2 regions of the Paenibacillus urinalis genome follow, and region 2 is predicted to be linked to the other one. Evidence: riboswitches for the same ligand, from Rfam matches in the RefSeq annotation. Region 2 holds a riboswitch; the other holds the start of a gene.

Region 1 (3,425 bases), 480 kb from region 2:
CCTCGTTTGATTCCCTGCAGGAGAAAATGATGGACCCTATATTGAAGCGGAAATTGCTCCCTCCCCGCCATATTTCACGTCATACGGATTGGGGCAAATCGGTCCTTACACATATCGATCTGATTCTGCAAGAGCATGAGCAAATGAAGCCGACGATGGAAATATCGACCAAGGCACATCTGTATCTGATTCTTGCAGAAATGTTCGCTTATATGCAGCAGGCAGCAGATTTAGGGAATAACATTGCCGCCGGCAGTCCAGATAAGATCGAACGTCTGAAGACAGCTCTCGGCTATATCCATGATCACTATAGTGAGCCCATTAAGCTGAAGGACTTGTCCGAACACATTAATATGAGCGAGGGACATTTCTGCCGCTTCTTTAAACAAATGGTCCAGAAGAGCCCAATCGATTATATTAATCATTACCGCATCCAAAGAGCATGCAAGCTGCTGGAAAATACAAATTATAAAGTTGTTGATATTGCGATGGAAGTTGGTTATGACAATCTAAGCTACTTTATTACCCTGTTCAAAAAACAAAAAAAGATGACGCCTTCCCAATACCGCAAGCAATTTTTTGAACAAATTTCACTGGAGCCGGTTTCTGTATAATTGCAGCAAAAAAAGGGTGACTTGGTGAGAACTCTTAGCTCTTACCAGATCACCCTTGTTTACAATTAACGACTCGCTAGTTTAGACCAGTTTCCATAATCGTGAACCGAAATCCCGATATAAGAATCATGCTCATTTGCCATCTGCTCAAGCTCTTGCAGTTCTGCTCGCATGTATTCACAGCCTTCTTCGTAGAAGGTAATAAAATTCCCCTCGCTGCTTCGATTCGTCTCAACGGCGATGGATACTTTCTTACCCAGCTCAGACGCTTCCTTCAGTTCACTGGCTGCGGCATTGTATATAGCACTTGCTGTATCCCGATATGCCATAACAGCGACAGCATCGAACTGGCGAATCATCCAGCTGCTAATCTTCATGTCCCCGCCAGGCACGGTATAGTTATCAAGCCAAAAAGGGATATCTGCTGTGATCTTCATCTCCATACGTTTTGCTTCATTCGTTAGATACGTTACATTAGACTGCCACTGAGTAACAACGCTGTCACGATCTGACTTCCATTCTGCAAGCACATGGGGCTCAATATCCACATGTATTCCCGAGAACCGCTCATTCTCTTCGGCTCCATTCTGATAGGCTTCGATCCACTCCACGAAGCTCATTAATCCTTCACGACCTGATAATAGCCCCCAGGCAGGTCTGCCGTCCAAGATTTGGACCTCAATTCCTTCCGCGTAAGCCTTGCTGATAAAATCTTTATAATACGGTACAGCCACATCTCTGTTTATTTGCAAATAGATGGCATTGATCCCCTGCGCTTCTGCAAAATCCAGTATCTTGTCGGGCTCACTTTTGATTTGAGTTGTATCCCATAGCCATGTTCCTGTTTGTTTACTTGAGTAGGCTGTAGCTTCTACATCCACTGCTCCCCCTGTAATTGATCCCGCCATAATTGCTGCAGCCAGCAGTACCGCCGCTGCTCTCCCTGTTTTCTTCCACATCTCTTATGTACACTCCTTCGATTTTAGGAACGGTGCCTTATATCCTGCCCGTTCTCCATTAATAAATCGGCAACCGGCTGTCATCATAAGTCATTAGACTTACCTTAGACCCATGGCTTTGCGTCTTTGCTTTTCAACAAATTTGCCTCCAATTCGTATACAACCCCGTCCATTTGTCTCATTGTTCGATTACCTTAGTCTTACTTTTCGACAATTTTTGAAGGACGAAAGTATTACTTTATTATTTTCGGAGAAATATGAAAGGAATTTATAGGACTTTATGCTCATTTAATGATTTTGGACCATTTTTGTTTCACTCAAACGAAAAAATAGGCAAGTAGACAGATGTCCACTTACCTATTTCAGATATTCTCAATGTAGTTAGGGTATATCCATTATTGTTCGAACAATGGAACGAGCTCAATTCCGTTTGCAGAGATACGAACAAGTCCCTTGTCGGACAGCCGAAGCTCAGGTATAACGACCAGTGCCAATAATGACAAAGTCATGAACGCATTGTTCAAGCAGCACCCAGCGGCCTTTAGTGCCTGGCTGATGGATTCAGACTGCGAGGCTACGATCTCAAAAGGCTCCGGAGACATTAGACCTGCAATCGGCAGCGGAAATTCTGTCGTTCCCTCATGTGTTACCACCGCGACCCCGCCTTGCATATTCACGACTCGGTTAGCCGCATCAGCCATTAGATGATCATCTGTTCCGATCACCATCAGATTATGGCTGTCATGTGCGACCGTCATGGCAATCGCAGCAGGCCGGTTAAAGCCTACTCCACTAACAAGCGCTACTGCCTTGTTGCCTGTTCTATGATGCCTTTCAATCACAGCGATTTTGCATACATCCTGATCCTGACTTAATATCACTTGGCCTGATTCTGCTTGGACGGTCTTGAACACTTCCTTCGTCTCTACATGATTTTCTGTCACTTGTATAATGCGAGCTTTAAGCTCACCCTCATTAACAGGTGTATTAATTACAAAATGATCTGCCTGAATATCAGCCTCTAAATGAACGGTCCCCAGTGCATCTTGAGGATACTGATACTTATCCCAGGCAGCCGCCATTTTCCCTTCCCTCGCAACGACTTGACCTGCCGCAATGGTTGTATGCACATTCACATCAGCGAGTCTTCCATCCAATAGAATGATATCTGCGATCGAGCCCGGTGTGATTGAACCCACATCTCTCTGGACGCCGAACCGCTCTGCCGTATTAATCGTCGCCATTTGAAAAGCCGTCACCGGCTTGACGCCCTGGGAAATAGCAAGACGCACAACGTAATTCATATGCCCTTCATTCAGCAGGGATTCTGAGCTCCGATCATCCGTCACGAGCATCATCCGTCTTGTATCAAGCCCGAGCTCGGTTGAGGCCTTAATCGTTTCTGCTACATCATGCCAGGCTGAGCCTTGCCGCATTTTGGCGTACATGCCCAGGCGGATTCTTTCCTGTACATCCTCTTTGGTTACACATTCATGATCTCCGGTTACACCTGCCGCAGCATATACAGGCAGTCTCCAATCATCCGCTGCCCAGGTAAAATGACCGTCCACCGCTTTACCCGCGCGCAGTGTAGCTTCTATTTCTCCAAGCATCTTTTCCTCGCCGTATACGACACCCGGAAAATTCATTACTTCCCCTAAGCCAATCATGTCATTGCCCCAGCTTAACGCTTCTGCCACCTCGTCAGGTCCGATATAGGCTCCCGTCGTTTCGAGTTCAGGGCTCGTGGATGGCACACAGGAGGGTGCCTGCATATAAGCAGCGAGCGGAGTCGTTCTCGCCTCTTCGAGCATATATTTAAGACCGTTCAGGCCAAGCACATTGGATATTT
Region 2 (3,425 bases):
TCTGTCTGAGCTGCTGCCTGCTTGGCATAGTTCAATGACCCATCTGTATACAAATGAAATCCAGGCAAAGGCAGCTGCAGCTCGTCAGACCAATACTGCTTGGTTTGTTCTAACAACACGGTGGTATTCAACAGATATCAGCTCCCTTTTATTATTGCACTCTAAGTTTGTCTACTAATGATTCTAATTCGCTTGCAACCTCATTCATTTGTTCCGCTGAATCAAAAATCTTGGCAAAAGCAGCCTGCTGCTCTTGAGCACTACGCTCAATTTGACCGGAGACTACTGAATTCTTCTCAGCCATATCCGCAAGTGATTTGATTGAAGCCGTAATTTGCTCCGTTTCTGCGACCATCTGCTGTGTAGCGGCAGATACTTCTTGAATTTGGCTTGTGACGGAATCCGTCGAAACCAGGATACCTTTGAAGATCGAGCCGGTTTCTTTGACGATTTCAATTCCTTTGGCTACATTTTGCTCTCCATCACCAATGGCCTCTACAGCGAGAGCCGTCTCATCCTGGATGTATCCGATCAATTCTGCAATCTGATCTGCCGATTTCTTGGAGGCTTCGGACAGCTTCTTCACTTCATCCGCTACGACCGCAAATCCTCGTCCCTCTTCACCAGCTCTTGCCGCTTCAATACTTGCATTCAGAGACAACAGGTTCGTCTGTGAAGCAAGCTCTGTAATCACTTGAACGATCTGGCCAATTTCGCCGGAACGCATCTGCAGCTTCTCAATAATATCTACCGAGTTCTTAACCGAACGATTGATGGAATTCATCTGCTCAATGACCTGATCTACATTCTGATGTCCTACCTCAGACTGCTCCTTCATCTGCAAAGAAATCTCGGACAGCTCGGACGTATTTCCGGCAATTGTGGTCACACCGGATGAGATCTCTTCGAGCGAAACAACGCTCTCTGATATCGACACACTTTGCTTCGCAACACTATTGGTCATTTCTTCAATATTTTTCGTAATATCTACCGTATTTTCGTTGTTAACTTCAACCGCACTGAACAAGAATTTGGATTGCTCCGCGGATTGCTCGGATACCTTCTTGATCGTAGTAACCAAACGACCGATGTTACTTGCTGTGGTGTTGAATTTCTCGTTGACTTGTCCAAGCTCATCATCACTCGTTCTCAGCTGTACGGTAAAGTCACCCTTACTTATCTTATCTAGTGCACCCATCAGCTCTTTGACCGGCTTGAAGGTCTGTCTAAGTGTAATGTATTGCAATGCAAGAACGATAACGAGCGTAATCAGCAGTGCAAGAAGTGTGTATGTCAGCAGCTCCTGCTTGCCTGTTGCAATCAGACTTGCATCCACATCAATTCCCATATATGCAAATACTTCGCCTGCTCCATTCACAAAGGGATACAGTACCGTAATCCATGTACCATAATCATCGTTATAAGCAGCGGTGTAGGCTATTTCCTTGGTTTCAAGCATCTCCTTCACGCCGTCTGCATGAATTTGAGGCTGTGCGTACATGTCGCCAAGTGCCATATCTTCTGCAGCGAACATCTCAAGCACTGCAGTTGGCAGTGCAATGATCGAGGTTTGCGTACCCTCTTCCAGCTCCGGTCCAAAGATATAGCCTTGTGCTACATTGGGATGGGTCTTGGATAACTCATCAAATACAGCCGTAATTTGTTGTTGAATCGGAGAATTCGGATCCGGGTTATTTTTCGCTGCTTCCGCATCTTCCACAGATACCTGGCTTCCCAGAGCCTCCATTAATTTTCCGGAATCGGATTGAAGCTGTTTGGTCAATACATTACCTTGAATAAACTGACTGCAGCCAATAACGACAGCACCTGTAATAATGATATAGAAGCTTGTGAGTATCATATTTCTAGCAACAATGCTCAGGTTTTTGAAGCTCCATTTTTTTAACTTACTCATGTCTGACAGTTCTCTCCCTACTCATCCATATGTAGTTTCTATTTCATCTTAAATTGCATGGTAAACCTTCCAGCCTTGGGCGATGGTGTCTGCTTCCTCCTTTCTCATAGATCGCTTTAATAAACAAAAAAATGAACCTATGGACAAAATAATGCCATGGCTCATTCAAGCAACTGGCTGACATTTCCTTACGGAAGTAGTCCCTCTAGCTTTGCGTCACTGCTTTTCAACAGCTTTGCCACGTATTCAATTTACAAGTAGTGCTTAAGAACTATATAATCTTACCTTCACTAAAAGTAAACTGGTGTTCACTTTTTCTAATCGGCTTTTTTTGTTAGTTTTTTAATACTATAAGACTATTTTTTGCATAAATTCTCTATTCTCAAGTTAAATACGACCCCGTCATGACTAGTTTATAATTGCAAGGAATTATTTCACATTTCGACATAAAAAGCCCCCATCCCTAAATGGATGGAGACTCGAACCTATTTTATAATCCCTAAACCAAAAAATTTGAAACGATCTTTAGAAGGAGATTACTCCTTCTCATACAAATTGATCTTCCAGCCGTTATCCCAGTGGAGCAGCTTCTTATGGATATATCCAGAAGTTACATAGTACTGATTTAGCCTCTCGTTATCTGCCATGCAGTCCAGCCTAATCTGCTTCTTTCCTTTAATTCTTATGTAATCTTCCGCCCACAACAACAGCTCTCTGCCTACGCCTTGACCCAAATGTGATCTCTTGACGGCAAACCTGTGAATATATCCTGACGACGCCGCATCATTCAGCTCGCCCCAGACAACCGGGTCAGACCAGCAAATGTACAGCGTACCTATAATAATCCCGTCCGTTTTTGCCACAAAAAACTCCAGCTCACGATCCATAATCAATTGTTCGGTCTGCGCGAGGTTAAATTCATCAGGATGCCACTGGTTGATCCCTTTGGCCTGTATCCAGCGGGCCGCACCTGTCCACAGCTCTAATATTTCTGGACCATCCGTTAATCTTGCAGGAAGCACTTCAAGCATGAACCGATTCCTCACCTTCTGTGTCAGCGAATTGTAAAGCTCTGAATTCTCTTTCCTTGTTCGTATCTGACTGTAAGATCCTCGCCAGCGGCTTCAGTCAGGACCCGATTCCAAAATGAGATCTACTTTTACATTTGATTCGAGTTTAGCTGCTTTGTTCACTAGAGCATTATTCTCTTTAGGCAGTTTCTTTACCATCTTATATCTTCCCGGCACCGGCTTATATCCCAGCAGGTCTCGATTGATGTGAAGCATGGGATGGTTCAGAGAGTCATTATTCGTACGCAAGTACTTGATCTTCAACTGCTTCGCAAGCTGTACAGCGCTTACCTTCAATGCAAATCCGATTCCTCTGCCGCGGTACGCTTTATCTACCCCTGTATATTCATGGTACATACTCTCCGTGGAGGTCTGATGCAGCAGATGCGCTACTCCGACGTACCGATCTCCATCCAGGGCGATCAGCACATACTCGGGCC

The links. Region 2 has a riboswitch for cyclic di-GMP ahead of PUW25_RS06730 (methyl-accepting chemotaxis protein). Riboswitches for the same ligand answer to the same signal wherever they lie in the genome.
Region 1: another riboswitch for cyclic di-GMP. It lies ahead of PUW25_RS09095 (hypothetical protein); the one in region 2 lies ahead of PUW25_RS06730 (methyl-accepting chemotaxis protein).

What each region holds. Positions count from the first base shown of each region.
Region 1 covers NZ_CP118108.1:1,958,652-1,962,076, reverse strand. The annotation lists gene PUW25_RS09100 (helix-turn-helix transcriptional regulator) at 1-614, shown strand, start outside; gene PUW25_RS09095 (hypothetical protein) at 680-1,573, opposite strand; cyclic di-GMP riboswitch class I at 1,639-1,730, opposite strand; gene ade (adenine deaminase) at 1,969-3,425, opposite strand, start outside.
Region 2 covers NZ_CP118108.1:1,477,815-1,481,239, reverse strand. The annotation lists gene PUW25_RS06735 (non-ribosomal peptide synthetase family protein) at 1-131, opposite strand, end outside; gene PUW25_RS06730 (methyl-accepting chemotaxis protein) at 152-1,915, opposite strand; cyclic di-GMP riboswitch class I at 2,081-2,165, opposite strand; gene PUW25_RS06725 (GNAT family N-acetyltransferase) at 2,452-2,946, opposite strand; gene PUW25_RS06720 (GNAT family N-acetyltransferase) at 3,040-3,425, opposite strand, start outside.